DNA from 3 places in the Kocuria oxytropis genome. Region 1 is predicted to be linked to each of the others. Evidence: riboswitches for the same ligand, from Rfam matches in the RefSeq annotation. Region 1 holds a riboswitch; each other region holds the start of a gene.
What was found. A riboswitch is a leader RNA that binds a small molecule or an ion and turns the genes downstream of it on or off. The one in region 1 is predicted to bind S-adenosylmethionine.

Region 1 (10,356 bases):
GCGCCAGGACTCGTCCACCACGGTGTAGTACACGGCGCGGGCGTCCGGGGTGAGGAAGGACCCGTAGAAGGTCCCGGGGATCTCGTCGGCGAGCATCGCCCCCGTGGTGAGGTCCCGGACCCGCAGCGTGAACCGCTCGTCGCCCGTGACGTCCTCGGCCCAGGCCAGCAGCTCCCCGTCCTCGGAGACGTCGAAGCTGCCGAGGGAGTAGAACTCGTGCTTCGCGGCCTCCGCGTTGGCGTCGAGGAGCACCTGCTCCCCGGTCATGGGCACCCCGGCCTCGACGACCGGCGGGGTCCAGTCCGCGATGACGTCACCGGTGGGCACCGCCGGGACCCGGCAGAACACCTGGTGCGCGCCGCCCTCCACCGTGCGGGCGAAGTACCACCAGTCCCCGCGCCGGCTGGGCACGGACAGGTCGGTCTCCTGGGTGCGGCCCTTGATCTCCCCGAAGATCGTCTCGCGCAGTCCCGCCAGGTGGGCGGTGGCGCCCTCGGCGTACGTGTTCTCGGCCGCGAGGTGGGCGAGCACCTCGGGGGAGTCCTTGTCCCGCATCCACTCGTACGGGTCGGAGAACACGTGGCCGTGGAAGGCGCGCTCGACGGGCTGCTGGCGGATCTGCGGGGGAAGCACTGTCATGGTGTCCATCCTAGGGAAGACGCCCCGGCGGAAGGGCGGCCCCGGCGGTAGGGCGGCCCCGGCGGGAGGACGGTGCCGGGGAGGGCGGGCGGCCCCGGCGGGAGGACGGTGCCGGGGAGGGCGGGCGGCCGCAGGGCGGGCGGGCCGGTGCCAGAATGGCCGCATGAGTTCTCCGGCCCACCTCGCCCCCCGACCGCCCGCCTTCGGCTCGACCCGCGCGGACCTCTGGCTGCAGGTGCTCCTGGTGCTGGGCGTGTCCCTGGGCGCCTCGGCCGTCTACGCGGTGCTGTCCCTGGCCGAGGACCTCGCCCGCGGCCCGCTGTCCGAGGCGCAGGCCACGATGAACCCGCCCCTGAGCCTGCAGCCCCTGTTCGACCTGCTGCGCCAGCTCACCGGGATCGCCCTGGACCTGGTGCCGGTGCTGCTGGCCCTCTACCTGCTCGCGGGCTCCGCCGGCGCCCTGGGCACGGTCCGCCGGCGGATCGGGCTGGACGCCCGGATGCCGGCCCCGGACCTGGGCCTGGGCACCCTGCTGTTCCTGCTCATGGGGCTGGGGACCCTGGGCCTCTACGCGGCGGGACGGGCCCTGGGTGTGACCGCTCAGGTCACCACGTCCGGGCTCGCCGAGCACTGGTGGACGGTGCCCGTGCTGCTGCTCTCGGCCGTGCGCCACGCCCTGGTCGAGGAGGTCGTGGTGGTCGCGTTCCTCACCGACCGACTGACCCGCATCGGGTGGAGCTGGCCCGTGGTGCTGGTGGTCACGGCACTGTTCCGCGGCAGCTACCACCTCTACCAGGGCATCGGGCCGTTCCTCGGCAACGTGGTGATGGGACTGGTCTTCGCCGAGCTCTACCGGCGCACCGGCCGGATCATGCCCCTCGTCGTCGCGCACTTCCTGCTGGACGCCGTGGGCTTCCTGGGCGCCGCCCGGCTGCTGGGCTGAGCCCCGGCCCCGCGGGGCGGGCACCGCCGGCCCGGTTGCGGACCGGGCCGGCGCGCGTCCGGGCTCAGACGGTGGCCGGGCTCAGATGGTGACCGGGCCGTCCGGGGTGCTGAAGGTGACGGAGAGCACCCCCGGGGTGCCCTCCGGATAGCGCCAGTCGACCTCCAGGTCCTCGAGCGCGGTCTCGACCGGGGCGCCCAGCCACTCGGCGACCCGCTCCGGGGCCCCGGCGATGCACATCCCCGCGAGCGCCACGTCCGTGATCCGCGCCTGGGACGGGTGCATCTCGGGGCCGGACTCGAAGTGCACCATGAACGGCAGCTGCGGGTCGGCGATCAGGCCCTTGACGCCGATCTGGCGCCACTCGAGGCACCGGCCGTCCGGGAACACCCGCTGGCCGGGCACCGACCGGCGGCCCAGGCGCTGCTCGAAGGGGGCGAGGTCCTCGACCTCCACGACCCACCCCAGCCAGCCGCCGCCGGCCTCGGAGCGGGCGCGCACTGCCTGGCCGAAGGGCGCCTTCTCCGCCGCCGGGTGCTGGAGGACCTCGACGACCTCCACGTACTGGTGGTTCATGAGCGGCAGGATCATGTTGCGGGTGCCGAAACGGGGGTGCACCCCACCCTTGACCGGCTCGATCCCGAGCTGGTCCGCGATGCGCTCGGTGGTGGCCGCCAGGCCCTCCGGGCGGCAGGCGTAGGACACGTGGTCGACTCTCATGGGCACATCGTGGCACCGTGTGAGTTTCGTCTCCAAATCGGTCCGCGGCACGCCCGGCGCGGTGCGTCCGGGGCGCGCCGCCGGGCGTGATCGCCGGACCCGGCTTGACGCCGTGTCGCCGGAATCCGGAGAATGCTGTCCAGGTCATGAGTGCCAGCGTCCAAGCCCCAGCTAGCTGGCCGGCAACCCTCCACCGCGGTGGGGTGCCCTGGGTGAGGACCAGGCTCCTCGCGCCCGGCGAGCGAGCAAGCGCGGGTCCCCGGCGCCCGGCCCTCCCGGCCGCACGCCCCGGACGGGACCCCTGACACCGCAAGGAGTCCCACGGCATGTCCGAGACCACCGCTTCCGGCACCGATTCCTCCGCCGCCGACCTCGCGGTCGCCGACGTCCCCGCGACCGGCCGTCCCACCCCCGGCGACCCGGCGGGCTGGGCGTTCGAGACCCGGCAGATCCACGCCGGGCAGAGCCCCGACCCCGTCACCGGCTCCCGCGCGCTGCCGATCCACCAGACCACGTCCTTCGTCTTCCCGGACGCCCGGGCCGCGGCCGACCGCTTCGCCCTCGCCGAGCTCGGCCCCATCTACACGCGGATCGGCAACCCCACCACGGAGGTCGTGGAGAACCGGATCGCCGCCCTGGAGGGCGGCGTGGGCGCCCTCATGCTCAGCGCAGGACAGTCGGCGACGACGTTCGCGGTGCTCAACGTCGCCGGCGCGGGCGACCACATCGTGGCCAGCCCCAGCCTCTACGGCGGGACCTACAACCTCTTCAAGTACACGCTGCCCAAGCTCGGCGTCGAGACCACGTTCGTGACCGACCCGGACGACCCCGAGGCCTGGCGGCAAGCGGTGCGCCCGAACACGAAGGCCTTCTTCGCGGAGACCATCCCCAACCCGCGCAACGACGTCCTCGACATCGAGACGGTCTCCGGGATCGCCCACGAGCACGAGGTCCCGCTCATCGTGGACAACACCGTGGCGACCCCCTACCTGGTCCAGCCCTTCCGCTGGGGCGCCGACGTGGTGGTGCACTCGGCCACCAAGTTCCTCGGCGGGCACGGCACGGCCATCGGCGGCGTGATCGTGGACTCCGGGGCCTTCGACTTCGGCCGCTACCCGGAGCGCTTCCCCGGCTTCAACCAGCCGGACGAGTCCTACGGCGGGCTCGTCTACGCCCAGGCCCTGGGCGCGGAGGGACCCTTCGGCGTCAACCTCTCCTACATCCTCAAGGCCCGGGTGCAGCTGCTGCGCGACCTCGGCTCGGCGATCTCGCCGTTCAACGCGTTCCTCATCGAGCAGGGCATCGAGACCCTGTCCCTGCGGATGGAGCGGCACGTGGCCAACGCCGGGACGGTGGCCCGCTGGCTCGAGGACCGCGAGGACGTGCGCTCGGTGTCCTGGGCGGGGCTGGAGTCCTCCCCGTGGCACGAGCGGGCACGCAAGTACGCCCCCCGCGGCGCCGGATCGGTCCTGGGCTTCGTCCTCGACGGCGGCCGGGAGGCCGGCGCCGCCTTCGTGGACGCCCTCACCCTGCACTCGAACGTCGCGAACATCGGCGACGTCCGCTCGCTGGTGATCCACCCGGCCTCCACCACGCACAGCCAGCTCCTGCCCGAGGAGCAGCTGGCCGCCGGCGTGGAGCCCGGCTTCGTGCGCCTGTCCGTGGGCCTGGAGAACATCGACGACATCCTGGCGGACCTCGAGCAGGGCTTCGCCGCGGCCGCGGCCGCGTCCGGGGGACAGGAGTGACCGTGACCGTGGTGGGGGGCACCGGCACCGGGACCGGTGTCCGCGAGGACGGCGTGCTGAGGACGGCCCGCATCGGCGAGCTGGAGCTCGAGTCGGGCTTCCGGCTGCCGGACGTGCGGATCGCCTACGAGACCTGGGGCGCCCTCGCCCCGGACGGCTCCAACGCGGTGCTGGTCGAGCACGCCCTCACCGGGGACACCCACGTGGCCGCCGGCCGGGCCCGCCCCGGGGCCCCCGAGGAGCAGCGGCGCGCGGCCGAGAGCGGCGGCTGGTGGGAGGGCCTGGTCGGGCCCGGCGCCGCCATCGACACCGACCGCTGGTTCGTGGTCTGCACCAACATCGTGGGCGGCTGCTACGGGTCCACCGGTCCCGCCACCCCCGCCCCGCCGGACGTGGACCCCGAGGCCCGCCCCTGGGGCTCCCGCTTCCCGCTCATCACCGTCCGGGACTCGGTGCACGCCGAGGCGGCCCTGGCCGACGCCCTCGGCATCGACGCGTGGCGCCTGGTCATCGGCGGCTCCATGGGCGGTGCCCGCGCCCTGGAGTGGGCCGTGACCCACCCGGACCGGGTCCGGGCCTGCGCGGTGGTCGCCGCGTGCGCCCAGTCCAGCGCCGAGCAGCTCGCGTGGGGCCAGGCGCAGAACCTCGCGATCCGTCAGGACCCGCACTTCCGCGGCGGGGACTACTACGACGGTCCGCTGCCGGTCACGGGCCTGGGCCTGGCGCGCCGGATCGCCCACATCACCTACCGCTCGGCCGACGAGCTGCACCACCGCTTCGGGCGCTCGCCGCAGGCCGACGAGCACGTCATCGGCACCCACCCGGGCGGGCGGGGTCGCTACCAGGTGGAGAGCTACCTCGACCACCAGGCGTCCAAGCTCGCCGGGCGCTTCGACGCCAACAGCTACCTGGCCGTCAACGAGACGCTCATGTCCCACGATGTCGCCCGGGACCGCGGCACGCTCGAGGAGGCACTGTCGGTGACCTCCTGCGAGTGGCTCGTGGCGGCGGTGGACTCCGATCGGCTGTACCTGCCCCGGGAGTCCGACGTCCTGGCCGCCGCGCTGCCCGGGGACGTCCGGCGGCACACCATCACCTCGCCCTCGGGCCACGACGGGTTCCTCATCGAGACGCCGCAGCTCGGCAAGCTGCTCGTGGAGACCGTGCTCCGCGAGGGCTGAGCCGGTGCCGCCGGCTCAGCCGTCCGGGCTCGCGCTCCCCGGGGCGAGCCCGCCGCCGGGGGCGGTCGCGGTGCCGAAGTGCGGGCGCTTGGGCCGGACCTGCGCCCCGGAGCTCGTGCGCCGGATCCGCCGGGCCACCCACGGCCGCAGGTAGCGGTGGGCCCAGACGAGGTCCTCCCGGCGGGCCTGACGCCAGGACGAGGGCGGGCGGCCGGGCACCACCTCGGGCACCAGCCCGTGCTCCAGGCCCAGGGTGTCGAGGACCTCCACCGCGATCCGGTGATGGCCCAGCGCCGAGAAGTGCAGCCGGTCGGGGTCCCACATCGCCGGGTCCGCGAGCTCCCGCAGGCCCCACAGATCGACCAGCACCGCGTCGTGCCGGGAGGCCACCACGCGCACGTTCTCGTTGTAGACCGCGATCCGGCCCCGGATCCCGCGCAGCACGGGCGTGGCCCCGACGTCGGGGCCGTCGAACAGCACGACCGTCGCCCCGTCCGCCCCGAGCCGGCCGACGACGTCGTCCAGCTCCTCCGCGATCGCGTCCGGGTCCCCGCCCGGGCGCAGCATGTCGTTGCCGCCGGCGCAGACCGTCACGAGGTCCGGGGACAGCTCCACGGCGGGCTCCAGCTGCTCGTCGACGATCTGCCGGAAGAGCCGGCCGCGGATCGCGAGATTGGCGTAGGACAGGCCGGGGGAGAGGCGGTCCAGCTCCTCCGCCACCCGGTCCGCCCAGCCGCGGTGCCCGCCCGGGGACCCGGGGTCGGGGTCCCCGATGCCCTCGGTGAAGGAGTCGCCGATCGCCACCATGCGCCGCCACGGGTGCGGGCGGGCTGCGGGGTCCGGGGGCTCTGGCGTCGCATCGGTCATCCCTCCGGTCTACCACCGGTCCCGGCGCCGGTCCACGGGCACGCACCGGTGCCGCGCCGAGCGGAGGCCGGGCGGGGGCCGGGCGGAGGCCGGGCCCGCTCCGGGGACCCGCGGCACGGATGGCACACTGGTGCCATGACCGACGCCTCCGTCCCGACCGGGACCGACACCTCTTTCGCCGTGTGGAGCAACGACGCCGACGCCCGGCCCGGCACCCCGCTGCTGGTGCTCCTGCACGGCTACGGCTCGCACGAGCGCGACCTCATGGGCCTCGTCCCGGCCCTGCCGGGCGGCTTCAGCGTGGCGTCCCTGCGCGCCCCGGAGCCCGCCGGTCCCGGCTACCAGTGGTTCCCGCTGGCCGCGGACCTCAGCTTCTCCCTGGACCGCGTGGCCGCGGCCGTGGAGCCGGTCGCCGCCTGGCTGCGGGGCCTGGCCGCGGAGCACCCCAGCATCACGCTGCTCGGGTTCTCCCAGGGCATGGCCATGGCCACGTCGCTGGCCCGCCACATGCCGGACGAGATCACCGCGGTGGTCGGGCTCTCCGGCTTCGTGGTGCCCGGGGAGCACCCGCTGTTCGCCGACGAGCGGCTCCGGGAGCGGCCGCTGCGGATGTTCTGGGGCCGTGACCCGCAGGACCCGGTCATCCCGCCGGGGCTCGTCGACTCCACGGCGCAGTGGGCGCTGGACCACGCCGACGTCATGAAGGTGCACTACACCGGGGTGGGGCACGGGATCAGCCCCCAGGAGATCGGGCACGTGCGGGAGTACCTCACCCAGGTGGTGCCGGCCGGCGCGGGGAGCCCGGTCAGCCCCCCGCGGTGATCCGCACGGAGGCGCCCCCGGCGGCCACGACGTCCCCCGGGTGCAGCTGGCGGCCGCGGCGCGTCTCGACCTCGCCGTTGACCGTGACCTGACCGTCCTCCACCAGGCCGCGGGCGTGCGCCCCGTCCTCGGCGAGGTTCGCCAGTTTCAGGGCCTGGCCCAGCCGGATCATGTCGTCACGGATGGGCAGTTCGTCGGGTCCGCCGGGCTGCTGGGATGTCGTCATGGCCCCATTGTCCCCGTTCCGGGCCGCCGCTGTCCCCGGTCCGGCCCGTCGGCGGGCACGGCGGGAATTGGCTACCCTGGGGAGCGGGACGTCGCACGCGGCGTCCTCGTTCGTGACGGCCGACGACGGCCGGCTCCCGCCCGGTGCGCCGGGCGGGGCACCCCACCCACCACGCGCGTCCGCAGCCGGCGGTCGGGCGAGACCCTGGAGGAAACCCACATGGCCCCCAAGTCCACGCTGGACAACGTCATCTCGCTGGCCAAGCGCCGCGGATTCGTGTTCCAGGCGGGTGAGATCTACGGCGGCTCCCGCTCGGCCTGGGACTACGGTCCCCTCGGCGCGGAGCTCAAGGAGAACATCAAGCACGAGTGGTGGCAGACCTTCGTGCGCGGGCGCGAGGACATGGTGGGCCTCGACTCCTCGATCATCCTTCCCAAGGCCGTGTGGGAGGCCTCCGGGCACGTGGCGACCTTCACCGACCCGCTCGTGGAGTGCACCTCCTGCCACAAGCGCGCCCGCCAGGACCACCTGGTCGAGGCCTTCGAGGAGAAGAAGGGCCGTGCCCCCGAGAACGGCATGGCCGAGATCCCCTGCCCCAACTGCGGCACCAAGGGCCAGTGGACCGACCCGCAGCAGTTCTCCGGGCTGCTCAAGACCTTCCTCGGCCCGGTCGACAACCAGGAGGGGCTGCACTACCTGCGTCCCGAGACCGCCCAGGGCATCTTCGTGAACTTCAACAACGTGGTCACCGCGGCGCGCAAGAAGCCGCCGTTCGGGATCGGGCAGATCGGCAAGGCCTTCCGCAACGAGATCACCCCGGGCAACTTCATCTTCCGCACGCGCGAGTTCGAGCAGATGGAGATCGAGTACTTCACGCACCCGTCCGAGGCGGACCGCTGGTTCGACGAGTGGGTCGAGGCGTGCTGGAGCTGGTTCACCGACCTGGGCATCGACCCGGACCACATGCGCCGCTACGACGTCCCGCAGGAGGACCGGGCGCACTACTCCGCCGGCACCATCGACATCGAGTACCGCTTCGGCTTCCAGGGCAACCCGTGGGGCGAGCTCATGGGCGTGGCCAACCGGACCGACTACGACCTCGGCGTGCACAACGAGCACTCCAACACGGACCTCAGCTACTTCGACCAGCAGACCAACGAGCGCTACGTCCCCTACGTGATCGAGCCGTCCTTCGGGCTGACCCGGTCCATGATGGCGTTCCTCGTGGACGCCTACACCGAGGACGAGGCCCCCAACTCCAAGGGCGGGGTGGACAAGCGCACGGTGCTGAAGCTGGACCCGCGCCTGGCGCCGGTCAAGGCCGCGGTGCTGCCGCTGTCCCGCAACGAGGACCTCTCGCCCAAGGCGAAGGACCTGGCCGCCGAGCTGCGCCGGAGCTGGAACATCGACTTCGACGACTCCGGGGCGATCGGTCGCCGCTACCGCCGCCAGGACGAGATCGGCACCCCGTACTGCATCACGGTGGACTTCGACACCCTCGAGGACCAGGCCGTGACCATCCGCGAGCGGGACGCGATGACCCAGGAGCGCGTGGCCCTCGACCAGGTGAAGTCCTACCTCGCCGGGAAGCTCGTCCGCTGATGAGCGGCGCGCTGACCGGTCCGGGGCTGCGGCCCTGGCGGGACGGGGACGACCTGCGGCTGCTCGAGGTCTGGCCCGACCCGGAGACCCCCCAGGCCGCGGCCTTCCGGGCGACCCTGCGCCCCGACGACGACGCCCCGTGGTCCCGCACCGTGGTGGCCGAGGACTCCGGGGTGCCGGTCGCCGCCGGCACGGTCTACGAGTCCGCGCTGCACCCGTCCCGGCTCTGGGCCTACGTGGAGGTCGCTCCCGACCGCCGCGGCGAAGGCCTCGGACGGGCCCTGCTGGAGCGGCTGCGCACCGAGGCGGCGGGCTCGCCCTCCGGGGTGCAGGCGCTGCGCACCAAGGCCGCGCCGGGGTCGGCCGGCGAGCGGTTCGCCCGTACCGCCGGGCTGGAGCCCGTCCAGGAGTCCCGCGTGGTCCGCGTGCAGGCCGGGGCGCTGCCGCTGCAGCCCCTGCGCGAGCGCCCCGACGGGACGCCGGCCCAGGCCGTCGAGGACCTGGCGACCGGCTCCGTGGAGCTCACCCGCGCGCTGTGGGCGTTCTACCGCGCGGTCCACGCATGGGACGAGCCGGCCGACCTGCCCGTGGGGCGGGTCAACCAGCTGTTCCTCTCCGACGCCGCGCACGCCTACGGCGCGCTCGTGCTGCGCAACGGCGTGGGCCCCGGTGAGCGCGGGAGGATCTCCGCGTTCGCCGTGAGCTACCGGCCCGTGGAGCTCGACGCCGCCCCCGGCGCCCCGGCCCCGGAGGAGACCCCGGACGAGCCCGCCCACGTGATGCTCGGCTGGGCGCCGGAGGACACCGCGGCGGGCCCCGCGCTCGAGCAGCTGCTCGCGCTGCTGGCCCACCACCACCCCGTGCAGTTCCAGGTGGACGGGTCGATGGAGCCGCTGACCGCCGTGGTCGACAACCTCCTGGCGGCCGGCGCCGCCACGGTCGTGGAGACCTCCGTGGTCCTCGCCGAGCCCGGGGACTGAGCAGGCTGCCGGAGTGCCGGACGGCGTCCGGCGTGCGCAGGGTCCCGGGGTCCGCCCCGGGACCCGTGCCCGTCCCTGTCCCCGTCCGTGAGAGAATTCCCCGGTGATGGACACCTCTACCGAGAAGCACCCTGCCCGGCTCGACCTGCCGCCGCTGCACCTGGGCGACCTCACGATCGACGTCCCCGTGGTGCTGGCGCCGATGGCCGGGGTGACCAACAAGGCGTTCCGCCGGCTGTGCCGCGAGTACGGCGGCGGTCTCTACGTCACGGAGATGGTCACCGCCCGCGCCCTCGTGGAGCGCCGGCCCGAGTCGATGCGGATCATCGACCACGACCCCGACGAGACGCCGCGCTCCATCCAGATCTACGGGGTCGACGCCGTCCACGTCGGCCAGGCCGTGCGGATGGTGGTCGAGGAGGACCGGGCCGACCACATCGACCTGAACTTCGGCTGCCCCGTGCCCAAGGTCACCAAGCGCGGCGGCGGCTCCGCCCTGCCCTGGAAGACCGACCTGTTCACCGCCATCGTGCGCACGGCCGTCGAGGAGGCCGCCCGGGGGGACGTCCCCGTGACGATCAAGATGCGCAAGGGCATCGACGACGAGCACCTGACCTTCCTCGAGGCC
Region 2 (10,356 bases), on a different contig from region 1:
CCGGCAGGGGACTTCTGCGCACCGTCCTGGCCGGGTGTGCCCGTCGAGGACGCGCCTGCCGGTCCGGTGCCGCCGGTGCTTCCTCCGGGGCTGGAGGTGCCGGCGTTCGCGCTGGACTCGGTGGCCTGGGCGACGGCTTCCCCGCCTCTTTGCACTGCGTTGGCGGCCGCCATGCCCGCAGCAGCCACAGGAGCAGCTGCTGCACCCGCCGCCGCCGCCGCACCAGCGGAGCCCGCCGTGCCTGCAGCACTGGCCCCAGCGGTGCCGTTGGCCCCACCGGCAGGCGAGGACAGACCCGCAGGCGCGGAACCCGAACTGCCCTTCGAGGGCGGCGCGGAGGAGGAGTCAGAGCCGAAGCCGCGTCCCGAGCGCGCCAGGTGGGAGGCTCCCTGCGGGATTGCCGCGCCCATCGCCGCGATGCCCAGCGCCCCGCCGCTGCTACCGCCGGAGGAGGACATCGAGCCCAGGACGGGGCTGAGGAACCCGATGAGCACGGGCAGGGCGAACACGGAGGCGACGATCATCATCAGCCCGGCGGCGAACTGGATCAGCCCGCTGCCGGAGTCCTCCCACACCCCGGTGGTGGACATCTTGATCGCCAACCCGTAGATCAGGGCCGCGGCGGGCTTGTAGAAGGCGAAGGCCAGGGTCCAGGCGATGACCTTCTGGAAGAAGTTCTTCCCCGTCTCGGTGTTCAGGAAGGCGGCGGAGAGGGGCAGGATCCCGGCCATCAGGAACAGCATCCCGGTGCGCAGCACCATCAGCATCAACTGGATGAGGTTCACGATGATGGCCACGACCCCGCCGACGATGATCAGGATGACGTTGCCGCCCAACCACACCGGATCGGCTGCACCGGCGCTGGTGGCGTTGTCGAGGTCCAACAGCTTGAGCACGTCGGTCTGGAAGTCCTCACCGATGGCGGAGTCGATGATCTGTACGGCTAGGGCGTCGGTGCCGGCCACCAGGACGTTGAGGATCGTCACCCCCGAGGCCGTGACCACGGCCAGGGTGAGCAGATTCTTCAGCAGGTCGCGGGCCGGTTCGGCGCGCTGGGTCCAGGCCATCTCTCCGTGCACGGCTCCTGGGGTCCGGTTGACGCCGTTCACCATGCCGTTGATGACGCCACCCCCAGGCGGGAGTCATCTTCTCGGCGCACAGCGCCCTCAACGACGCCCTGGTCTTCCGCCGGGACATCACTGAGCCCACGTGAGGCTCGGTGGTCGGCCGTCACAACTTGTCACAAACCCGGCCCGACGTCGGCCGAGCGCGACCGCCCGGCCCGAATATGTCCCGACGTGTGTCTTTGTGACAGCCGACCCCACCGTCCGTTGGACTAGAGAGCCGTCCATCGAGTGGGATGAGCGCACCACACCATCCAGAGCGGCCGAGAGATCTGGCTCGACGACGCCGCAGCAACCAGTCAGCCGACCCTGGGACATCGGGACCGGCGGGCACGGTGCTACCGCCAGGACCGATGGAGAATCGAATGAATCACCATGCCACCCAACAGGTCCACGCCGGCTACGAGCCCGAGGCCCCCTACTGGCCGGTGGCCGTACCCATCCACCAGACGGCGGCCTACCGCTTCCCCGATCACGCCACGGCCGCCTCGATGTTCCGGTTGGAGACCCCCGGGTTCACCTACAGCCGCACGGGCAACCCCACGGTCGCTGTGTTCGAGAACCGACTGGCGGCCCTGGAGGGCGGGATCGGGGCCATCGGCACCGCCACGGGACAAGCCGCCGTCGCGCTGTCCCTGCTGACTCTGCTTCACGGCGGCAAGCACTTGGTCGCCTCCAGCCAGCTTTACGGCGGGACGGTGGACCTGCTGACGGACACCTTCGCCGGCTTCGGCATCGAGGTCACTTTCGCCGACCCGGCCGACCCGCAGGCCTGGGGCGCGGCGATCCGGCCGGACACCCGCGCGTTCTTCCTGGAGTCCATCACCAACCCGCTGGCCACCCTGCCGGACCTTCCGGCGCTGGCGGACATCGCCCACGCTTCCGGGGTCCCGGTCGTGGTGGACAGCACCTTGGCGACGCCGGTCCTGTACCGGCCACTGGAACATGGTGCCGACGTGGTGGTGCACTCCGCCACGAAGTTCATCGGCGGGCACGGGGCCGTCCTCGGCGGGGCGATCGTGGACGGCGGCACCTTCGACTACGGCGCAGCCCCGGAGCGGTGGCCCCAACTGACCCGGCCCAAGGTCCGCTACGGCGGCCAGGCACTCATCGACCGGCACGGCCGCGGCGCCTACCTGGCGCTGGCGCGCAGCAAGTTCCTGCACGACCTCGGCCCCTCCCTCGCCCCGGCCAGCGCCGCCCAGTTCATCCAGGGCCTGGAGACCCTCGCCGTGCGCATCACCCGGCAGGAGCAGACCGCGCGAACGGTCGCCGAGCACCTGGCCCGGCACCCCACCGTCGGGCGCGTCCACCACCCGGCGATCCCCGGACACCCCAGCGCCGCCCTCGCCGAGAGGTACTTCCCGCACGGCACCGGCTCGGTGTTCTCCTTCGACCTGGCCGCCGGCCCCGAGGCCATCGGCCCGGTCATCGACGCTCTGGAGCTGTTCCAACTCGTGGCCAACATCGGGGATGTGCGCTCCCTGGTCAGTCACCCGGCGACCATGACGCACTGCCGGCTCACCCCCAACCAACGCCGGGCCGCGGGCATCACTGAGACCACGATCCGGCTGTCCATCGGACTGGAGTGTCCCGAGGACCTGATCGTCGACCTCGACCGGGCGCTGGCCACCGTACCGGCCTCGGCCCTGACCGGGGAGACGCGCTGAGATGACCCTCCTGAACGACACAGCACCGACGGACACTGCGCCGACGGCCCGTCGGGGCTTCCACACGACAGCGGTGCACGCCGGCCAGGCACCCGACCCGCTGACCGGGGCGGTCGTGCCGCCGGTCTACCAGACCAGCACCCTCGTGCAGGACGCATCAATGTGCTGCGCGGCGGCCACGAGTACAGCCGGGGGTCCAACCCGACCCGGACCGGTCAGCGCCGCCTCACCGCCGCGGCCCGCGCGGCCCGGGGAACCGGCAAACCGGAGGCCCGGATCGACGTCGTCCGGGCAGCGCCGGGGGTGCCCGGAGCATGACTGAGGCGACCTTCGGGAGGGCAGTGCACGAGCAGCAGGGAAGGACGTTGGAGATGAGTACGGACCTGGGAGGCAGGCCCCCAGCCCACAGTGAGGAATCGATGCATCAGACCACCAGGACGAACGACTTCACGTTCAGTATCAGCACGACCCGCTTCGATGAGGACTACTGCCCGTCGTCCAGTTCCCGAGGCACGACGAACTTCGCGAACCTGGCCCGCGGCGAGAACCGTCGGCAGAACCTCCGCAACACCCTGACCATGATCAATAGTCGCTTCAACGACCTGGCCCACTGGGACAATCCCAGCCGGGATCGCTATGCCGTGGAGATCGAGATCGTCTCCGTGGACCTGCACTTCGCCGCCGACGGCGACGACGCGGCGTTCCCCCTGATCGAGGTCCTCGACGTGCGGATCTTCGACACGCTGACCAATGTGCACATCGACGGGATCGTGGGGAACAACTTCTCGTCCTACCTGCGGGACCACGACTTCAGCGTGGTGCTGCCGGAACACCACGCGAAGGCGTCCCGGTCCAGCATCCCCGATGACTTCGGCGAATTGCACGGGAAGCTCTTCACGCACTTCCTGGACTCCGACGCCTACCGCGAGCGGTTCCCCCAGCCGCCCGTGATCTGCATCAGCGTCTCGAGCACCAAGACGTATCGTCGGCTCGAGAACCACCATCCGATCCTCGGGGTCGAGTATCGGCAGGATGAATCCTCCTTGACGGATCGATACTTCGAGAAGATGGGACTGCGGGTCCGCTACTTCATGCCCCGCGGCGCGGTCGCACCCCTGGCGTTCTATTTCCGGGGCGATCTCCTCAATGACTATTCCAGCCTGGCACTCATCGGTCTCATCAGCACGATGGAAGCGTTCCAGAAGATCTATCGCCCGGAGATCTACAACGCCAATGCGGCGGCTGGTCGGATCTACCGGCCGAGCCTGGAGAGCCGAGACTACTCGGTGACGCAGATCGCCTACGACCGCCAGGAGCGCAGTCAGCTGGCCCTCCTGCAGGGGAAGTTCACGGAGGAGCACTTCGTGAAGCCACACCAGACCCTCCTGGAGCAGTGGGCCGCGGCCCACTCCGGGCGAGAGACGGAGAAACACCGATGAACACACTGTTGCCCACCACCATCGTCGGCAGCCTGCCCAAGCCCTCCTGGCTCGCGGAAGGTGAGACGCTGTGGTCCCCCTGGAAGCTCGACGGCGAGGAACTGCGCGAGGGCAAGCGGGATGCGCTGAGCCTGGCCGTGGACGAGCAGCACCAGGCGGGTATCGACATCGTCAGCGACGGCGAACAGACCCGTCAGCACTTTGTCACCACGTTCATCGAACACCTCAGCGGCGTCGACTTCGAACACCGGGAGACGGTGCGGATCCGTGACCGCTACGACGCGAGCGTCCCGACGGTCGTCGGCGCGGTGGGCCGTGAACGGTCGGTTTTCCTCGACGACGCCAAGGCCCTCCGCGCGCGGACCAGCCAGCCCATCAAGTGGACGCTCCCCGGTCCCATGACCATGATCGACACCCTCTACGACAAGCACTACAAGAGTCGCGAAAAGCTCGCCTGGGAGTTCGCGAAGATCCTCAACCAGGAGGCCAAAGAGCTGGAGGCGGCGGGCGTCGACATCATCCAGTTCGACGAGCCTGCCTTCAACGTGTTCTTCGACGACCTCAAAGAGTGGGGCGTGGCCGCACTGGAGCGAGCGGCCGAGGGACTGCGCAGCACAACGGCCGTGCATATCTGCTACGGCTACGGCATCAAAGCCAATACCGAGTGGAAGGCGACGCTCGGGTCGGAGTGGCGCCAGTACGAGATGTCATTCCCGCTGCTCCAGCAGTCGACGATCGACATGGTCTCCTTGGAACGCCACAACTCCCGCGTCCCGGTCGAGCTCATCGAGCTGCTCCGAGGCAAGCAGGTGATGGTTGGGGCCATCGACGTCGCCAGCGACGCGATCGAAACCCCGGAGGAAGTGGCCAGCACCCTCCGGCAGGTGCTCCGGTTCGTCGATGCGGACAAGCTGTATCCGAGCACCAATTGCGGCATGGCGCCACTGGCTCGACAAGTTGCGCGAGACAAAATGATCGCTCTCGCTGCGGGTGCGGAGATCATCCGAGGGGAACTCTCCGGAGCGACCCCCTCGAAGTGACGGCCGGCCAGGGCGTCCAAGACCCGGCGGTGAGCCCCGCCTGACGCCCGAGAGAATCGTCCCCGTTAGCGGCCTCGGGAACGGACGGGACCAAGAACTGCCGCCCAAGCCCACTGTGATCGCGGTGGTCCACTTCGTGTCTTGCGTGGTGTTCGCCCGCCCCGTTGCCGGTGAGAGGGAGGACGTGGGTCCGCTGGTTCTGCCCGAGTGTGCCGCGTGGTTGGTGGGTCTTGCGGTGTGCATGCTGTTCGTGCCGGAAGGGTCTGAGACGCCGCGGCGGAAGGGGCCGTTGCGCTTCACCCCCGAGGGGCGGAAAAGGGCTCACCGGATACTGCTTGCCATGGGCGGGGGCAGTGTGGTGCTCGTGCTGATGGGCTTGGCTCTGGGGCATTGGGGTCACCCCTGGTTCGCTGAGACCTTTGTCGGCTCGGGCGTCTTCGCGCTGGCCTTCACAGCGGTGATGGCTGGCCGGGTCTTGACGGCTGTGTCTGTGGAGACCGGCGCACCGACCTCGGTGTCCGATCCGGCGATGGGGACAGATTCACGGACAGCTGATGTTGATCGAGTTGCAGCCTCCCTCCGCTTTACACATGGCACGGGTGTCGGACACCAACCACGGGAAAGGACTGATGCACGGTTCGGTCAACCTGTCACCTACTGGTGCATCAGTCCCGACCGAGGTGGTGTACAGGCCGGTGGCCGACGACGTCCCGGTCAACTCCGTCGTGGCGGTCGTGGCGGTCGTGCCGGCCGGGCACCGCCCGCCCCGCCGGGTCACCGCGGCCATCGACGCGCTGAGAGCATCGAACCGGCAACAGGACACCACCCGAAGAGAGGACCGTGCATGAGCTCGCGCGACCAGAAGACCCCGCCCGCCCCCGGCACCCCGGTGGCGCCACCCCTGGAGCACGTCGCCACGATCGAGGTCGACGTCGACGCCCCGATCACCGTCGGTGCCACCGTGGACGGAGTGCGCCGGGTGGTCCCCATCCGCGGAGGCCGGGTCCACGGCCCCGGCCTCACCGGCCGCGTGCTGGACGTGGGCGCCGACTTCCAGCAGTACCCCACGCCGGACGTCGCCTACCTGGTGGCCGACTATGTCGTGGAGCTCGACGACGGCCACCACGTCCTGGTGCAGAACCGCGCCCTGCGCACCGGCAGCGCCGAGGACCTGCGGAAGGTCATGGCAGGAGAGACCGTGGACCCAGCGCGCATCCACTTCCGCTGCGTGCCCCGGCTGACCGCCGACGAAGCCGGACCGCACGCATGGCTGAACCGCACCCTGTTCATCGGCACCGGGGAGAGAAGCCCGCACGGAGTGCGCATCGAGGTCTTCCGCGTCGGCTAGAACCCCGCTGCAGCGCGTGCGGGTCAGCCGGCGGCCACCAGCTCCGAGCGGTCGACGACGTCCAGGCCGTGGGCCTCCCCGACCGAGCGGTGCGTCACGTGACCGGCCATCGTGTTGAGCCCGGCGGCCAGGGCGGGGTCGGCGTCCAGGGCCGCCGTCACGCCGCGGTCGGCGAGGGCGGTCGCGTAGCGCAGCGTGACGTTGGTGAGGGCGTAGGTCGAGGTGTTCGGCACCGCGCCGGGCATGTTGGCCACGCAGTAGAAGACCGTGTCGTGCACCGCGAAGACGGGGTCCTGGTGGGTGGTGGGGCGGCTGTCCTCGAAGCACCCGCCCTGGTCCACGGCGATGTCCACGAGCACGCTGCCCGGCTTCATGGCCGCGACCATGGCGTTGGTGACCAGTTTCGGTGCCTTCGCCCCGGGGATCAGCACGGAGCCGACGACGAGGTCCGCCTCGGTCACCGACCGCTCGATCTCCAGGGTGTTGGAGGCGACGGTGCGCAGCCGCCCGGCGTAGATCTCGTCCAGCTGCCGGAGCCGGTCCACGTTCACGTCCAGGACGGTGACGTCGGCGCCCAGGCCCACGGCCATCGCCGCGGCGTTGGTGCCGGCCACCCCCGCGCCGATCACGGCGACCTTCGCCGGGCGCACCCCCGGCACCCCGCCCAGCAGCACGCCCTTGCCCCCGGCGGGAGCGGTGAGGGCCGCGGCCCCGGCCTGCACGGAGAGCCGGCCGGCGACCTCGCTCATGGGCGCCAGCAGCGGCAGCCGCCGGTCGGCGGTCTGGACGGTCTCGTAGGCGATGGCCGTGACCCCGGCCTCGAGCAGGGCGCGGGTGAGCTCGGGCTCCGCGGCCAGGTGCAGGTAGGTGAACAGCACCAGCCCCTCCCGGAACCGGTGGTACTCGGAGGCCACGGGCTCCTTGACCTTCAGCACCAGGTCGGCGCGGGCCCACAGCTCGTCGGCATCGGCCACGAGCTCGGCCCCCGCCGCGGTGTAGTCCTCGTCCGCGATGCCCGAGCCGGTGCCGGCGCCGGTCTCCACGAGGACGCGGTGACCGTGGGCGACCAGTTCGTGCGCCCCGGCGGCGGTGATCGCCACGCGGTGCTCGCTGTTCTTCACTTCCCGGGGGACGGAGACGATCATCGGGTCCTTCTTCCGCAGAAACCGTAGGATGGGTGGCATCAAACTACGCTTTCTGGCCGTGCCCGTCGGGTTCATCGACGATCCTTCGGCAGATACCCCCGAACTGGGAGAATCATGGAGCATGTGAGTCGCGACACACGGCGTGCGTCGCAGGATCTGCGCCCGGCGGAGGGCCTGGACGAGCTGGACCGGCGGCTGCTGGCCCTGCTGCGGGAGAACTCGCGGATGACCAACCAGGCCCTCAGCGAAGCCCTCGGCGTGGCCCCGTCCACGTGCCTGGCGCGGATGAAGAACCTGCAGCGCTCCGGGGTGATCCGCCGGTTCACGATCGAGGTGGACCCCCGGGCCCTCGGGAGCACCATCGAGGCCCTCATCAGTGTGCGCCTGCGCCCGGGAGCCCGGCACCTGATGGCCGCCTTCGGCGAGGGGCTCAAGTCGGTGCCGGAGGTGTCCCAGTTCTTCTTCCTGGCGGGCTCCGACGACTTCCTGATCCACGTCACGGCCCGGGACACCGACCACATCCGCCAGTTCGTCCTGGAGCACCTGTCCTCCCACCAGGCGGTGGCGGCCACCCAGACCAGCCTGGTCTTCGAGCACGTCCAGGGGTCCGTGGAGATCTGATCCCTGGAGCGCCCCTCAGCCGCGGTGGGGCGACCCCGCCGGGACCCCCGCCGCACGCGCCCGCACGGCGGCGGCCGCGTCCTCGGCCACCAGGTCCGCGTTGATCGCCGCGGCCGCTCCGGTCCCCGCTCCCGCCGCGGAGGAGACCATGGCCGAGAGGTCCCCGGCGTTGCCGGCCGCCCACATCCCGGGGACCGGGGTGCTGCCCATCGGGCCCGTGGCGATGAGCTGCCCGACGGGGTGCTCGGTCAGCGTCCCGCCGAGCTGCTCGTACAGCTCCGCCCGGGCCACGAACCGGGGTGCCACGACCACGGCGTCCACCGCGATCTCCTGCCCGTCGCCGAGCACCACGGCGCGCAGGGCGTCCCCCTCGGCGCGCAGTCGCTGCACGGGCCCCTCGACCACCCGGACCCCCAGGGCGGCGAGCTGCTCCCACGCCTCGGCGCCGGGATCGTCCATCCGGTGCGGGAAGAAGGTGACGTCCTCGCTGAGCTGCCGGAACAGCAGCGTCTGGTGGATGCTCATGGGGCTCGCGCCGAGGACGCCGATCCGCCGGCCGCGGACCTCCCACCCGTGGCAGTAGGGGCAGTGCAGCACGCTGCGCCCCCATAGCTCGGCCACGCCGGGCACGTCGGGCAGCTCGTCGACCAGCCCGGTGGCGAGGAGCAGCCGCCGCCCCCGCAGCACGCCGCCGCCGGCGAGGCCGACCGCGAAGCCGCCCTCCTCGGCCCGGGCGGTCACGGCCCGGTCCGCCACGATCCGTGCCCCGTACTGCTCCGCCTCCCGCCGGCCGGTGGCCAGCAGCTCGAGCGGCGCGATCCCCTCCCGGCCGAGGAGGTTGTGCGCGCCGCCGGCCGGGGCGTTGCGCGGTTGGCCCGCGTCCACCACGACCACCGAGCGCAGGGAGCGGGCCAGGGCGACGGCGGCGCTCAGACCGGCGGCACCGCCTCCGACGACCACCACGTCATGGATCGGTTCCGGGCTCATGGGGCACCTCTGCTTCCTGCGGTCCTGCGTGGCGCGGAGGACCCGGCCACGGCTCCACGGTAGACCGGCTGTGCCTCAAAGGCATAGCATCTTGCTCATGACGCAAGAACTCGACCTGGACGCCGTGATCCGCCGGCGCCTGCGCGGACTCCGCCTGGCCCGCGGCTGGTCCCTCGACGCGCTCGCCGCCCGGTGCCACCTCAGCCCGTCCACGCTGAGCCGCCTCGAGACCGGCCACCGCAGGATCGCCCTCGACCAGCTGGTGCCCATCGCCCGCGCTCTCGACACCTCGCTGGACCAGCTCGTGGAGTCCCCGGAGGACGAGGACGTGGTGATCCGCCCCCAGCCCAGCAGCACCCCGGGACTGACCACGTGGCTGCTCTCCTCCGACCGGGCCCTGCACGGGATGACCGTGGCGAAGATGCGCATCCAGCCGGGCCGGCCGCCCGCGCCGGACCGGCTGGCGGTGCACCCGGGCCGGGACTGGTTCACCGTGCTCTCCGGGACCGCCCGCCTGCACCTGGGGGAGCGGGTCATCGTGGTCGAGGCAGGTCAGGCGGCGCAGTTCTCCACGATGGTCCCGCACGCCATCGTGGCGCAGGGCGGGCCCGTGGAGATCCTCACGGTGCTCGACCACGACGGCGAACGCGCCCACCTGCAGGGGGACGAGCCCGCCCGCGAGCGCCGGACGTCGGCCCCGGCCGACCGCCCCGCGTCCGGCGACGGGGCACCCGACCCGGCCCGGTGAGGCCCGTCCCGGACAGGGGTGCGCGGGGGCCGGGCCGTCCGGGTCAGGAGCCCGGCGCCGCCGGCACCGTCTCGGGGTGCCCCGACGGCCCGCGCGGTGCGGCGGGGCCGGCCGGGCCCGGGACCTGCGGGATCAGGGCCACGGCCCCGGCGGCGACGAGCGCCACGGCCGCGAACACGATGAAGTTCCACTGGAACGGCAGGGCCATCGAGCCGATCCAGCCGCCGACGAGCG
Region 3 (10,356 bases), on a different contig from region 1:
GAGCGCTTCGAGGAGTGGTTCGTGGGCCACCTGCAGGCCCTCGGCTTCCTCGAGGTGGTCCGCGACGAGCACTGGACCGTGCGGCGCTGGCAGGTCTGCGGGCCCGCCCTCACCCAGCTCGTGGACGGCTCCGTGCTCCTGACCGGCGGCTGGACCCCGGAGAAGGAGGCCGTGGTGGCGGAGGCGGCCGCGGCGCAGGACGCGTCCGTGGTGGTGCTCTCCCCCGAGGACCACGGGACCACCCTGCTGCAGGACGTGGACCTGGGGACGCTGCAGGAGGCGCTGCCGGCGGGGCTGTGCGACGTGGTCTTCGACGCCGGGCCCGCGATGCTGGAGACGCTGCCCCCGCTGTCCGAGGTCGAGCAGCGGCTGCGGCGCGCGGAGATGCAGTACAACGGGGTGGCCGAGCGCTTCGTGCCCGAGGACGCCACGTGGGAGCACACCGAGGACCGGAACCGGCCGGGGCTGTACCGGATCAACCACCACCACCGGACCCGGTACGCGTTCCGCACCCCGGCCGACGTCGAGTCCGGCCACGCCCGGTTCGTGGCCTCGGGCATCGGCAAGCACTTCGCGGCCCGGCAGGCCGGGGTGCCGATCGTCTCCTACGACCCCGAGCTGGAGCTGCTGTCCGTGCCCATCGGAGCGGAGCTGGCCGGGCTCTACGCCCGCGCCGCCGTGCTGTGCTCCGGGATGCTGCCGGCCAAGGTGGACGAGGACTTCTCGCTCAACTACGGGGACGTCACGCCCGAGTTCGCCCAGGCCCTGGTGGACAAGCTCATGAGCTGAGCGGCTCCCGGCCGGGGACGGCAACGGGCCCCGGGTCGTCCGACCCGGGGCCCGTTGCCGTCGGCCGCACGGCGTGCGGCCCGGTCCGCGGCTACGCCGTCGGCGCGGCCGCCCGGACTCCGGCGGCCGCCCGGTCCCCGGCGTCCCCGGCGATCAGCTCCGCGGCGCGCTCGCCGATCATGTACACCGTGATGTTGGGGTTCACCGTGGTCAGCTCCGGCATCACCGAGGCGTCGGCCACGCGCAGGCCCGCGACCCCCTTGACCCGCAGCTGCGGATCGAGCGGGGACATGTCGTCGTCCACCGGACCCATCCGGCAGGACCCGGCCGGGTGGTAGACGGTGTTGTGGGTGCGCCGGACGTAGTCGGCGATCTCCTCGTCGGTCTGCACGTCCTTCCCCGGGAACAGCTCCGTCCCGGCCCACTCGGCCAGCGCCGGCTGCGCCACGATCTCGCGGGCGCGCCGGATCCCGGCGGTCATGATGCGCAGGTCGTAGCCCTCGGGGTCGGTGAAGTACCGCGGGTCCACCTTCGGCTTGTCCCGGAAGTCCCGGGAGCGCAGCCGCACGGTCCCGCGGGACCGGGCGTGGGTGACGTTCGGGGTGAGGCAGAAGACGTTGTCCGCGGTGGGGTAGCCCTGCCGGTAGGTGTGCATGTCGAAGTTGACCGAGCCGTAGTGCATCATCAGGTCCGGCCGGTCGGTGCCCGGGTCCACCTGGGTGAAGATCCCGGCCTCCCACCACTGGGTGGACTCGGTGACCATGGGCTGCCTCGCCTCCCACTGGAGCACGCCCTCGGGGTGGTCCTGCAGGTGGGAGCCGACGCCGGGGGAGTCCACGAGCACGTCCACGCCGACCTCGCGCAGGTGCTCGGCGGGGCCGATGCCGGAGAGCATCAGCAGCTTCGGGGTGTCGATCGCCCCGGCGGAGACGACGACCTCGCGGCGGGCGCGCACGGTGCGGGAGGCGCCGAAGGCGTTGTCCACGACCTGCACGCCCACGGCCCGGCCGTCCTCGACGACCACGCGCTCGGCCTGCGTGGAGTGCAGGACCGTGAGGTTCTCCCGGTCGGCGGCCGGGTGCAGGTAGGACACCGAGGACGAGGAGCGGGTGCCGTCGGCCCGGCGGTTGATCTGGAAGAAGTTCGCGCCGTTGCGCACGGTCCGGCCGGTGTTGAACGGGGTGCGCGGGATGCCGGACTGCTCGCAGGCCTCGAGCACGGCCACCCCGCACGGGTCGTCGTCCGGGACCTGCATCAGGTGCACGGGGCCCTCGTGGCCGTGGTGGTCGCCCTCGGCGTCGTTGGTCTCGAGCTTGCGGTAGAGGCGGAAGGCGGTCTCGGCGTTCCAGCCCTCGGCGCCGTGGACCTGCTCCCACTCGTCGAGGTCCTCGGCCGGGGCCCAGAACGCGATGCACGAGTTGTGGGAGGAGCACCCGCCCAGCACCTTGGCCCGGGCCATGCGCATGAACGAGTTGCCGTTCTCCTGCTCCTCGATCGGGTAGTCCCAGTCGTAGCCGGACTCCAGCAGCTCCATCCAGCGGTTCAGCGTCAGCACCTCGTCGACGCCACGGTCGTGCGGGCCGGCCTCGATCAGCCCGACGGTCACGGACGGGTCCTCGGACAGCCGGGCGGCGACGACGGCTCCGGCGGAGCCGCCGCCGACCACGACGTAGTCGAACTCCTGCGGAGCGGCGGGCGAAGGCGTGGGGCTGGGGACGGTCATGGTGTCTCCTCCTGGACGTCGGTGATGCGGAAGTCGCGATGCGGAAGTCGTCGGGTGTGCGAGCGGCCTGCGCGGCGCCGTCGTCGTGCCGTTCCGGGGACCGGAGGACGACGACGACGCGCGGGCGCGGCTCAGTGCTCGGGGAACCAGCCGGTCACGGCCGGGGCGGTGTTCTGGTAGACGTGCTTGAGCTCCTGGTACTCGCCCAGGCCGGTGGGGCCGAGCTCGCGGCCGAAGCCCGACTGCTTCATACCGCCCCACTCGGCCTGCGGCAGGTAGGGGTGGAAGTCGTTGATCCAGATCGTGCCGTGGCGCAGCCGGCCGGCGACCCGCTGGGCGCGCCCGGCGTCGGACGTCCACACCGCACCGGCGAGGCCGTAGATCGTGTCGTTGCCGATCGCGACGGCCTCGTCCTCGGTACGGAAGGTCTCGACCGTGACGGTGGGGCCGAAGGCCTCGTCGTGCACGCAGTCCATGTCCCGGGTGCACCGGTCGATCACGGTGGGGAGGTAGAAGTAGCCGCGCTCGAGCTCCAGCGAGCCGTCGGCGGAGGCGCCGGTGGCGAACTGCCCGCCGCAGCGGACGCGGGCGCCCTGCTCGCGGGCGCGCTCCACGTAGGCGTGGACCTTCTCCCGCTGGGCGGCGGAGATCAGCGCACCGGTCCCGGCCTGCTCGTCGAACGGGCCGCCGAGCCGGATCCGCTCGGCGCGGCGGACGAGCTCGTCGACGAAGCGCTCGGCGATCGACTCCTCGACCACCAGCCGCGCCCCGGCGGAGCACACCTGACCGGAGTGCACGAACGCGCCGTTGAGGGCGTTGTCCACGGCGGCGTCGAAGTCGGCGTCGGCGAAGACCACGTTGGGGTTCTTCCCGCCCAGCTCCAGGGCGACCTTCTTCACGGTCGGGGCGGCCGCGGCGGCGATCGCCCGGCCGGTGACCACGCCGCCGGTGAAGGAGACGAGGTCCACGTCCGGGTGGCTCGCGAGCGGGGCCCCGGCCTCGGCGCCGGCGCCGGTGACCAGGTTGGCCACGCCGTCGGGCAGGCCGACCTCCTGCAGGACGTCCATCATGAGGACCGCCGTGTGCGGGGTGAGCTCGGCGGGCTTGAGCACGAACGTGCAGCCGGCGGCGATCGCCGGGGCGATCTTCCACGCGGCCTGCAGCAGCGGGTAGTTCCAGGGGGTGATCATCCCGCACACCCCCACCGGCTCGGTCACCACCCGGGAGACCACGACGGGGTCCCCGGCGTCGACCACGCGGCCGGCGTGCTCGGCGGCGTTCTTGCCGAACCAGTCGAAGCACGCGGCGATGTCGTCCATGTCGATCCCGGACTCGACCAGGCGCTTGCCGGTGTCCAGGGACTCGGCGCGGGCGAACTCGTCCTTGCGCTCGCGCAGCCTCGCGGCCACCGCCAGCAGCAGGTCGCCGCGCCGCGGGGCGGGCACGGAGGACCAGCGGCCGTCGTCGAAGGCGCGGCGGGCCGCGGCGATGGCGCGCTCGGTGTCCTCGGCGGTGGCCTCGGAGACCGTGGCGACCTCCGTGCCGTCGGCGGGGCAGACGATGGTGCGGGTGCCGCCGGCCGCGGCGGCCTCCCAGCGTCCGTCGATGAAGAGTGTCTCGGTCACGGCTGTGCCTCCTTCGTCACCGCGGGGGTCTGCCCCGTCGGCACGTCGTGGATGTCGGTGGACCAGTCGGGGTGGCCCTCGGCGCCGTCCTGGATCATGGACGGGCCGGTGTGGATGCTCAGGAAGGCGAGGTGCGCCTCCCAGTTGTCGAGGACGTCGTTGATGAGCTGCTCGCGGTTCCAGTCCATGACGTCGGTGCCCTGCGAGCCGGTCTCGTTGAAGACCTCCAGGCGGTAGTAGAGGTCGGAGTCGGGGTTGGTGCGGAACCCGCCGAAGGCGGGGACCGGGGTGGCCACGGGGTAGACCTGGTAGCAGAAGTCCCGGTCGGCGCCCATGGGCACGGTCAGCGTGTACTCCGACAGCTCCTGGAGACCGACCTCCGAGCTGGTCAGCTCGGCGTCGTGGCCCAGGGCGCGGAACTCCTCGACGACCTCGGCCAGGGCCGGGGCCAGCACCTGCTCCTCGTAGCGGCGCACCGCCCGGGGGCCGGGGAAGGAGCCGATGCGGGTGAGCCGGCGCCGCCACTGGCTGTCGGCGCCCGGGGTGCGGGAGGCCGTCACGGAGCGGCGGGTGGCGCTGCGGCCCTCGCGCTGGGAGCGCTCGGCGCGCAGGGCCTTCCAGAACCCGATCATCACCAGGTACATCACGATCGAGAAGGGCAGGCCGATGATCAGCGTGGCGCTCTGCAGGGTGGGCACCCCGCCCACGAGCAGCATCGCCAGGGTCAGCAGGCCGGTGGCCGCCGCCCAGAACACGCGCAGCCACTTGGGCCCGTCCTGGGTGGGGTCCTGGATGGTCGAGGTGAACGTGGACATCACGAGGGCCCCGGAGTCGGCGCTGGTGACGTAGAACAGCAGCCCGGACAGGGTCGCGAGGCCGATGAGCAGGGGTGCGCCCGGGTACTGCTCCAGCAGGGAGTAGAAGGCGCGCTCGGGGGTGTTCATGGCGGCCTGCCCGAAGGCGTCGTCGCCGCCGGTGACGATGGCCAGGGCGCTGTTGCCGAAGACCGAGACCAGGATCAGGATGAACACGAAGGGCACGGTCAGGGTCGCGACCACGAACTCGCGCAGGGTGCGGCCGCGGGAGATCCGGGCCAGGAACAGCCCCACGAAGGGCGCCCAGGCGATCCACCAGGCCCAGAAGAACAGGGTCCACCCGGCCATCCAGTCCGCCGCGCCGGTGTAGGCGAAGGTGTCCAGGGCCATCCCGGGCAGCTCCGCCACGTAGTCGCCGAGGTTCTGCACGGTGGCGTCGAGCAGGAAGGACGTGCGCCCGGCGACCAGCACCCACACGACGAGCGCCACGGCCATCAGGACGTTGAGCTCGGAGAGCCGGCGGATGCCCTTGTCCACGCCCGAGACGCACGAGGCGGTGGCCATGACCACGGCCACGGCGATCAGCGCGGTCTGGGCGGCGACGCCCTCCTCGATGCCGAAGAGCAGGAACAGCCCGTAGTTGAGCTGGACCACGCCGATGCCCAGGGAGGTGGCCACGCCGAAGATCGTGCCCAGCAGCGCGGCGATGTCCACCGCGTCCCCGGCCCGGCCCTGCACGCGCCGGCCGATCAGCGGGTAGAGGGCCGAGCGGATGCTCAGGGGCATGTTCCAGCGGTAGGCGAAGTAGCCGAAGGCCATGCCCATCAGGGCGTACATCGCCCAGCCGATCACGCCGTAGTGGAACAGGGTCCACACCACGGCCATGCGGGTGGCCTCGAGGGTGCCGCCGTCCCCGGCCGGCGGGCCGTAGTACTGGGTGACGGGCTCGGCCACGGAGAAGAACAGCAGGTCGATGCCGATCCCGGCCGCGAAGAGCATCGCGGTCCAGGTGAACAGGTTGTACTGCGGCTTGGAGTGGTCCGGGCCCATCTTGATGGTGCCCTCGCGGGAGACCGCGACGACGACCACGAAGACGAGCACCACGGCGGCGGTGAGCACGTAGAACCAGCCCATGTTGCCGGCGATCCAGCCCACCACGGCGTTGATGACGGTGGAGGCCTGCTCGGGGGCGAGGATCGCCCAGAGGGAGAACAGGACGATGCTCACGCCCGAGCCGGCGAAGACGGCCCGGTTGACCTTCGGGCGGGTCCGCGCGCCCGGCGGATCGTCGCTCTCGGGGGCGGTCGTGGACGGGGCAGCGGTCATGTCGGGTCCTCCTGGAAGGGTGGTCCGGTCTCGTGGGGTCTCCCGCACGCCGGTCCGGGCGGACCGGGCGGGAGCAGGACGTCGTCGTCCCCGCGGCGGGCCGGCGTCGCGCCGCGACGGGGCGCCGGCCTGCGTCACATGGTGTCACCAACCTTCCGGTTGGTAAAGTCTGGGCATGAACTCCTCCACCCGAGACCGCATCCTGGACGGCGCCCTCGAGCTCGTGCGCAGCGGCGGCACCGTCTCCCTGGAGTCGGCCGCGCGCCGGGTCGGGCTGAGCAAGCCGGGGGTGATGTACCACTTCCGGACCAAGGAGGCGCTCATGCTCGCCCTCGTGGACCGGGTCCTCGACGGCTGGGACGCGGAGATGTCACGCCGCCTGTCCGCCCCGCCGGAGCAGGTGCCCGCCGAGGAGCGCGTGCGGGCCTACCTGGACTGGTGCCTGTCCGGTGAGGTCGACGAGACCGACCTCGTGATGCTCACCGACCAGCGGCTGCGGGCCACCCTCAAGAAGCACTGGGTGGAGCGGATCGCCCCGTGGGTGGACCTGCCCGAGGACCTGCCGGTCGAGCGCCGCGCCCGGCTGCTGGCCGTGCGCCTGCTGGCCGACGGCGTGTGGTTCGCCGACGCCGCGGACGTCTTCGCCCCCGACCCGCAGGAGCGGGCGCGGGTGCGCGAGGTCGCCGACGCGCTGCTGGCGGGCTGAGCCGGGTGCCCCGGCTGGCGTGGTGGGGCATCTCGTGTAGAGTGGTTCGCAGTTGTTGAGGTTCGTTTTTGTCTTTCAAGCAGTTCGGCCCACTCGGGTGCAGCAGTTTTTCTGAGAAGACGTTTTCCATGCATCGCAACTGTCGTGTTTCTCGAACGTCGGGAAACGTTCATCTCATGAAGGATCAGGTCTCCCATGACTACCGGTATCGTCAAGTGGTTCAACGCTGACAAGGGCTTCGGCTTCATCACCCCCGAGGACGGCTCCAAGGACGTCTTCGCCCACTTCTCCGCGATCAACTCGAACGGCTTCCGCTCGCTGAACGAGAACGACCGCGTCGAGTTCGAGACCCAGGACGGCCCCAAGGGCCCCCAGGCCGCGAACATCAACGTCATCTCCTAGGGATCCGTCGCGGGCCTCGGCCCGCCGATCCTCGAGAACCGCCGCCGGGCTCTGCCCGGCGGCGGTTCTGTCGTCCCTGCCGTCGTCCCCGGCCCGTCGTCCCCGGCCCGTTGCGCTCGGCACGGACGGCCCGGCCCGGACGGCCCGGCCTGGCGCGGACGACCCGGCGCAGTCGACCGTGGACGTTCCTGCCGTCGTGCCTCCGGGTGGAGGGCGGCGCCGGAGCCGGACCCGGAGGCCGCGCACGAGGAAGGCCGCAGCCCGACGGGCTGCGGCCTTCCTCGTGTCCTGCCCGCCGGCTACGCCGACAGCGGGAGGGTCGAGGGGTGGAGCTTGAAGAACGGGTGCCGTCCGGTCGCCGCGAGGGCTCCCGGGACGAGGAGCTGGCGGTACTTGGCGCACCATTGCGCGGTTCCCTCGGTGTGCTCCGCCGCGGCGGCGAGATCGTCGGCCTCCGGGCTCAGGTACTCCTGCACGTCCCCGTCGGTCGACGTGAGACGGACGAGGTGCAGATCGGGGAGGGCGGTGACGGTCACGTCGATCCACTCCTCGCGCTGGTCGGTGGTGATGGCTGTTCTTTCTTCGGACATGGTCATGTTTTCTCCTGACGTTCTTGCAGGCATCCGATGGCGTTGCCCGCCGCTTCGTCATCCGATCCACCCGGGAACATCGGGTTGGCGCGCAGCGGGTCGGAGCCTCTCCGCGAGCCCGCCGGGGATCATCGATTCCCGGCCGAGCACGCGGACGCCGCATCTCGAGAAGCAGATCCAGGCTACCCCGCGGCTCCGACACCGGGGAAAGCGGACCGTGAGTTGTGTCACGAAATCGTCATGCTGGGTCCGTCCTCGGGTCCGTCGCCGGTGTTCCGGGACCATTCCAGCGCAGGGATGTGTCGCCGAGGTGTCGTGGCGGTGACGCCCCGGGGAAGACCGCCGCACGGCGGGCGGGACCCGGGACGCCGGCCCGCCGTGCGGTCCGGTGCGCCCCGCGGCACCGCCGATGTGGTTGAATGGCACCAGCTTCAAGAGACCCGGTCGGCAAGCTCCGACTTGACCGGGCACCAACCCCATGTTCACGGGTGGTTCGGATGACGAAGCGGCTCGCACCACCGCCGCGGCGGTGACCGGTGCGAGCAAGAGCGCACGAAGGATCACGGTCATGTCCGACTCCCGCACCCCTGTCAGCACCGCCCGGCCGGGCGCGCACCCCCGCTCCGTCCCGGCCACGGGGGACCCCGCCCCCGCCGGCCCGGTCCGCGGCGTCCCGGGCGCCGGCGACCCCGCCGGGAGGGCTCCGGCCGGCGGCGTCCCCGCCATCAGCGCCTCCGCCATGAGCATCGAGGACTACGCCCGGGTGGTGCAGACCCGCACCGAGTTCGTGGACTTCCTGCTGGCTCCGGCCCGCGGGGAGCTCGCCGCCGCGGCCTGAGGGCCCCGTCGTGGACCTGCTCCTGGACCGCTCCGTGCTGCTCGGCGTGCGCACGCCGGAACGCTGCCCCGGACTGGCCGGGGTGCTGCGCCGGCAGGGCCACCGGCGGCTGTTCCTGCCGGCCACGGTGCTCGGCGAGCTGCTCGCGGAACGGCCCGACGAGACGCAGTGGGCGGAGCAGCTCGAGCTGCGCTTCCCCGGACGGGTGCTGCCGGTGGACGCCGCCGTGGCCCGGGCCTGGGCGGGGCTGACCGCGGCGGGCACGGCCGACCCGCTCGCCGGTCTCACCGCGGCCACGGCCGTGGTGCACGGACTGACCGTGCTGACCGTGGAGCCGGAGCGGTACGCGGGCACCGGCGCGCCCGTGCTGGACGCGTCCCCCGGCCGGCGGTAGCCCTCAGGCGGCCCGGCGGCCGCGCGGGCCGCGTCCCCGGACCGGCAGCTCCACCGCCCGCTCGTAGTGCTCCAGCAGCTGTCCCACCAGCACGTCCCACGTCCGGCCCTGGACCGCCGCGTGCGCGGCCGCGCCGAACGCGGCCCGCTTCGCCTCGTCGCCCAGCAGGTCGGCCACGTGCCCCCGCAGCGCCCCGAGATCGCCCGGGGGATAGAGCCAGCCCGTGCGGGACCGGTCCACGAGGTCCAGGGGTCCGCCCCGGCCGGTCGCGACCACCGGCACGCCCGAGGCCATGGCCTCCTGGATCGTCTGGCAGAAGGTCTCGAACTCGCCGGGGTGGACGAACACGTCCAGGGAGGCCATGATCCGGGCGAGATCGGCGCCGCTGCGCCGCCCCGTGAAGTGGGCCTGCGGGAGCCGGCGGCGCAGGGCGTCCTCCTCCGGGCCGGAGCCCACCACCACGAGCTGCGTGCCGGGCAGGTCCGCGACCGCGGCGAGGTCCTCGACCTGCTTCTCCGGGGCGATCCGGCCCACGTAGCCGACGATCCTGCGGCCGCCGGCGACCTCCTGCCGCCACCGCTCGTCCCGGTGCCGCGGGGAGAACCGGACGGTGTCCACCCCGCGCCGCCACAGGTGCACGTCCCGCACGCCGTGCTCGGTGAGCTGCCGGACGGCCGAGGTCGAGGGCGCGAGCGTGAGCGTCGCGAGGTTGTGCATGGCGCGCACGTGCCCCCACAGGAGCTGCTCGAGGAAGGGTGCGCCGTAGGTGGCGGCGTAGCCGGGCACGTCGGTCTGGTAGACCGCCACGCACGGCACACCGAGCTGCTGGGCCGCCACGATGGCCCGGCGCCCCAGCACGAACGGGGAGGCCACGTGGACCACGTCGGGGCGGAAGCGCTCCAGCTGCCGTCGCACCCGGGCCACGGTCCCCCCGGCCACGCGCACGGCCGGATAGCCGGTGAGGGGAACGGCGGGCAGCCGGTGCACCGGCACCCCGTCCAGGTCCTCGACCACGTCCTCCGTGAGGCGCCCGAGGGGCGCGGGGTCGTAGGACGGCGCCACGACGACGACGTCGTGGCCCCCGGCGGCCAGCTGCTCGACGACCCGCAGCACCGAGTGGGTGACCCCGTTGAGGTGGGGGAGGAACT

Region 2: another riboswitch for S-adenosylmethionine. It lies ahead of QYM41_RS14635 (O-acetylhomoserine aminocarboxypropyltransferase/cysteine synthase family protein); the one in region 1 lies ahead of QYM41_RS08280 (bifunctional o-acetylhomoserine/o-acetylserine sulfhydrylase).
Region 3: another riboswitch for S-adenosylmethionine. It lies ahead of QYM41_RS04450 (hypothetical protein); the one in region 1 lies ahead of QYM41_RS08280 (bifunctional o-acetylhomoserine/o-acetylserine sulfhydrylase).

What each region holds. Positions count from the first base shown of each region.
Region 1 covers NZ_JAVFXA010000006.1:114,796-125,151, reverse strand. Annotated here, with positions in the region: gene QYM41_RS08295 (S9 family peptidase) at 1-639, opposite strand, end outside; gene QYM41_RS08290 (CPBP family intramembrane glutamic endopeptidase) at 803-1,582, shown strand; gene QYM41_RS08285 (VOC family protein) at 1,664-2,302, opposite strand; SAM riboswitch class IV at 2,445-2,560, shown strand; gene QYM41_RS08280 (bifunctional o-acetylhomoserine/o-acetylserine sulfhydrylase) at 2,629-4,050, shown strand; gene metX (homoserine O-acetyltransferase MetX) at 4,047-5,231, shown strand; gene QYM41_RS08270 (SGNH/GDSL hydrolase family protein) at 5,247-6,098, opposite strand; gene QYM41_RS08265 (alpha/beta hydrolase) at 6,234-6,920, shown strand; gene QYM41_RS08260 (RNA-binding S4 domain-containing protein) at 6,904-7,146, opposite strand; gene QYM41_RS08255 (glycine--tRNA ligase) at 7,366-8,748, shown strand; gene QYM41_RS08250 (GNAT family N-acetyltransferase) at 8,748-9,728, shown strand; gene dusB (tRNA dihydrouridine synthase DusB) at 9,835-10,356, shown strand, end outside.
Region 2 covers NZ_JAVFXA010000016.1:142-10,497, forward strand. Annotated here, with positions in the region: gene QYM41_RS14630 (TrbL/VirB6 family protein) at 1-1,079, opposite strand, end outside; SAM riboswitch class I at 1,372-1,484, shown strand; gene QYM41_RS14635 (O-acetylhomoserine aminocarboxypropyltransferase/cysteine synthase family protein) at 1,490-2,794, shown strand; partial or broken gene QYM41_RS14640 (PLP-dependent transferase) at 2,796-3,031, shown strand; gene QYM41_RS14645 (DUF1852 domain-containing protein) at 3,214-4,233, shown strand; gene QYM41_RS14650 (methionine synthase) at 4,230-5,273, shown strand; gene QYM41_RS14655 (hypothetical protein) at 5,828-6,121, shown strand; gene QYM41_RS14660 (DUF3237 family protein) at 6,118-6,621, shown strand; gene ald (alanine dehydrogenase) at 6,645-7,766, opposite strand; gene QYM41_RS14670 (Lrp/AsnC family transcriptional regulator) at 7,881-8,387, shown strand; gene QYM41_RS14675 (NAD(P)/FAD-dependent oxidoreductase) at 8,403-9,374, opposite strand; gene QYM41_RS14680 (helix-turn-helix domain-containing protein) at 9,472-10,122, shown strand; gene QYM41_RS14685 (MFS transporter) at 10,166-10,356, opposite strand, start outside.
Region 3 covers NZ_JAVFXA010000003.1:101,687-112,042, forward strand. Annotated here, with positions in the region: gene QYM41_RS04415 (hypothetical protein) at 1-789, shown strand, start outside; gene QYM41_RS04420 (GMC family oxidoreductase) at 881-2,512, opposite strand; gene QYM41_RS04425 (aldehyde dehydrogenase family protein) at 2,644-4,137, opposite strand; gene betT (choline BCCT transporter BetT) at 4,134-6,278, opposite strand; gene QYM41_RS04435 (TetR/AcrR family transcriptional regulator) at 6,454-6,984, shown strand; gene cspE (transcription antiterminator/RNA stability regulator CspE) at 7,180-7,386, shown strand; gene QYM41_RS04445 (hypothetical protein) at 7,686-7,982, opposite strand; SAM riboswitch class IV at 8,406-8,531, shown strand; gene QYM41_RS04450 (hypothetical protein) at 8,545-8,814, shown strand; gene QYM41_RS04455 (PIN domain-containing protein) at 8,825-9,208, shown strand; gene QYM41_RS04460 (glycosyltransferase family 4 protein) at 9,212-10,356, opposite strand, start outside.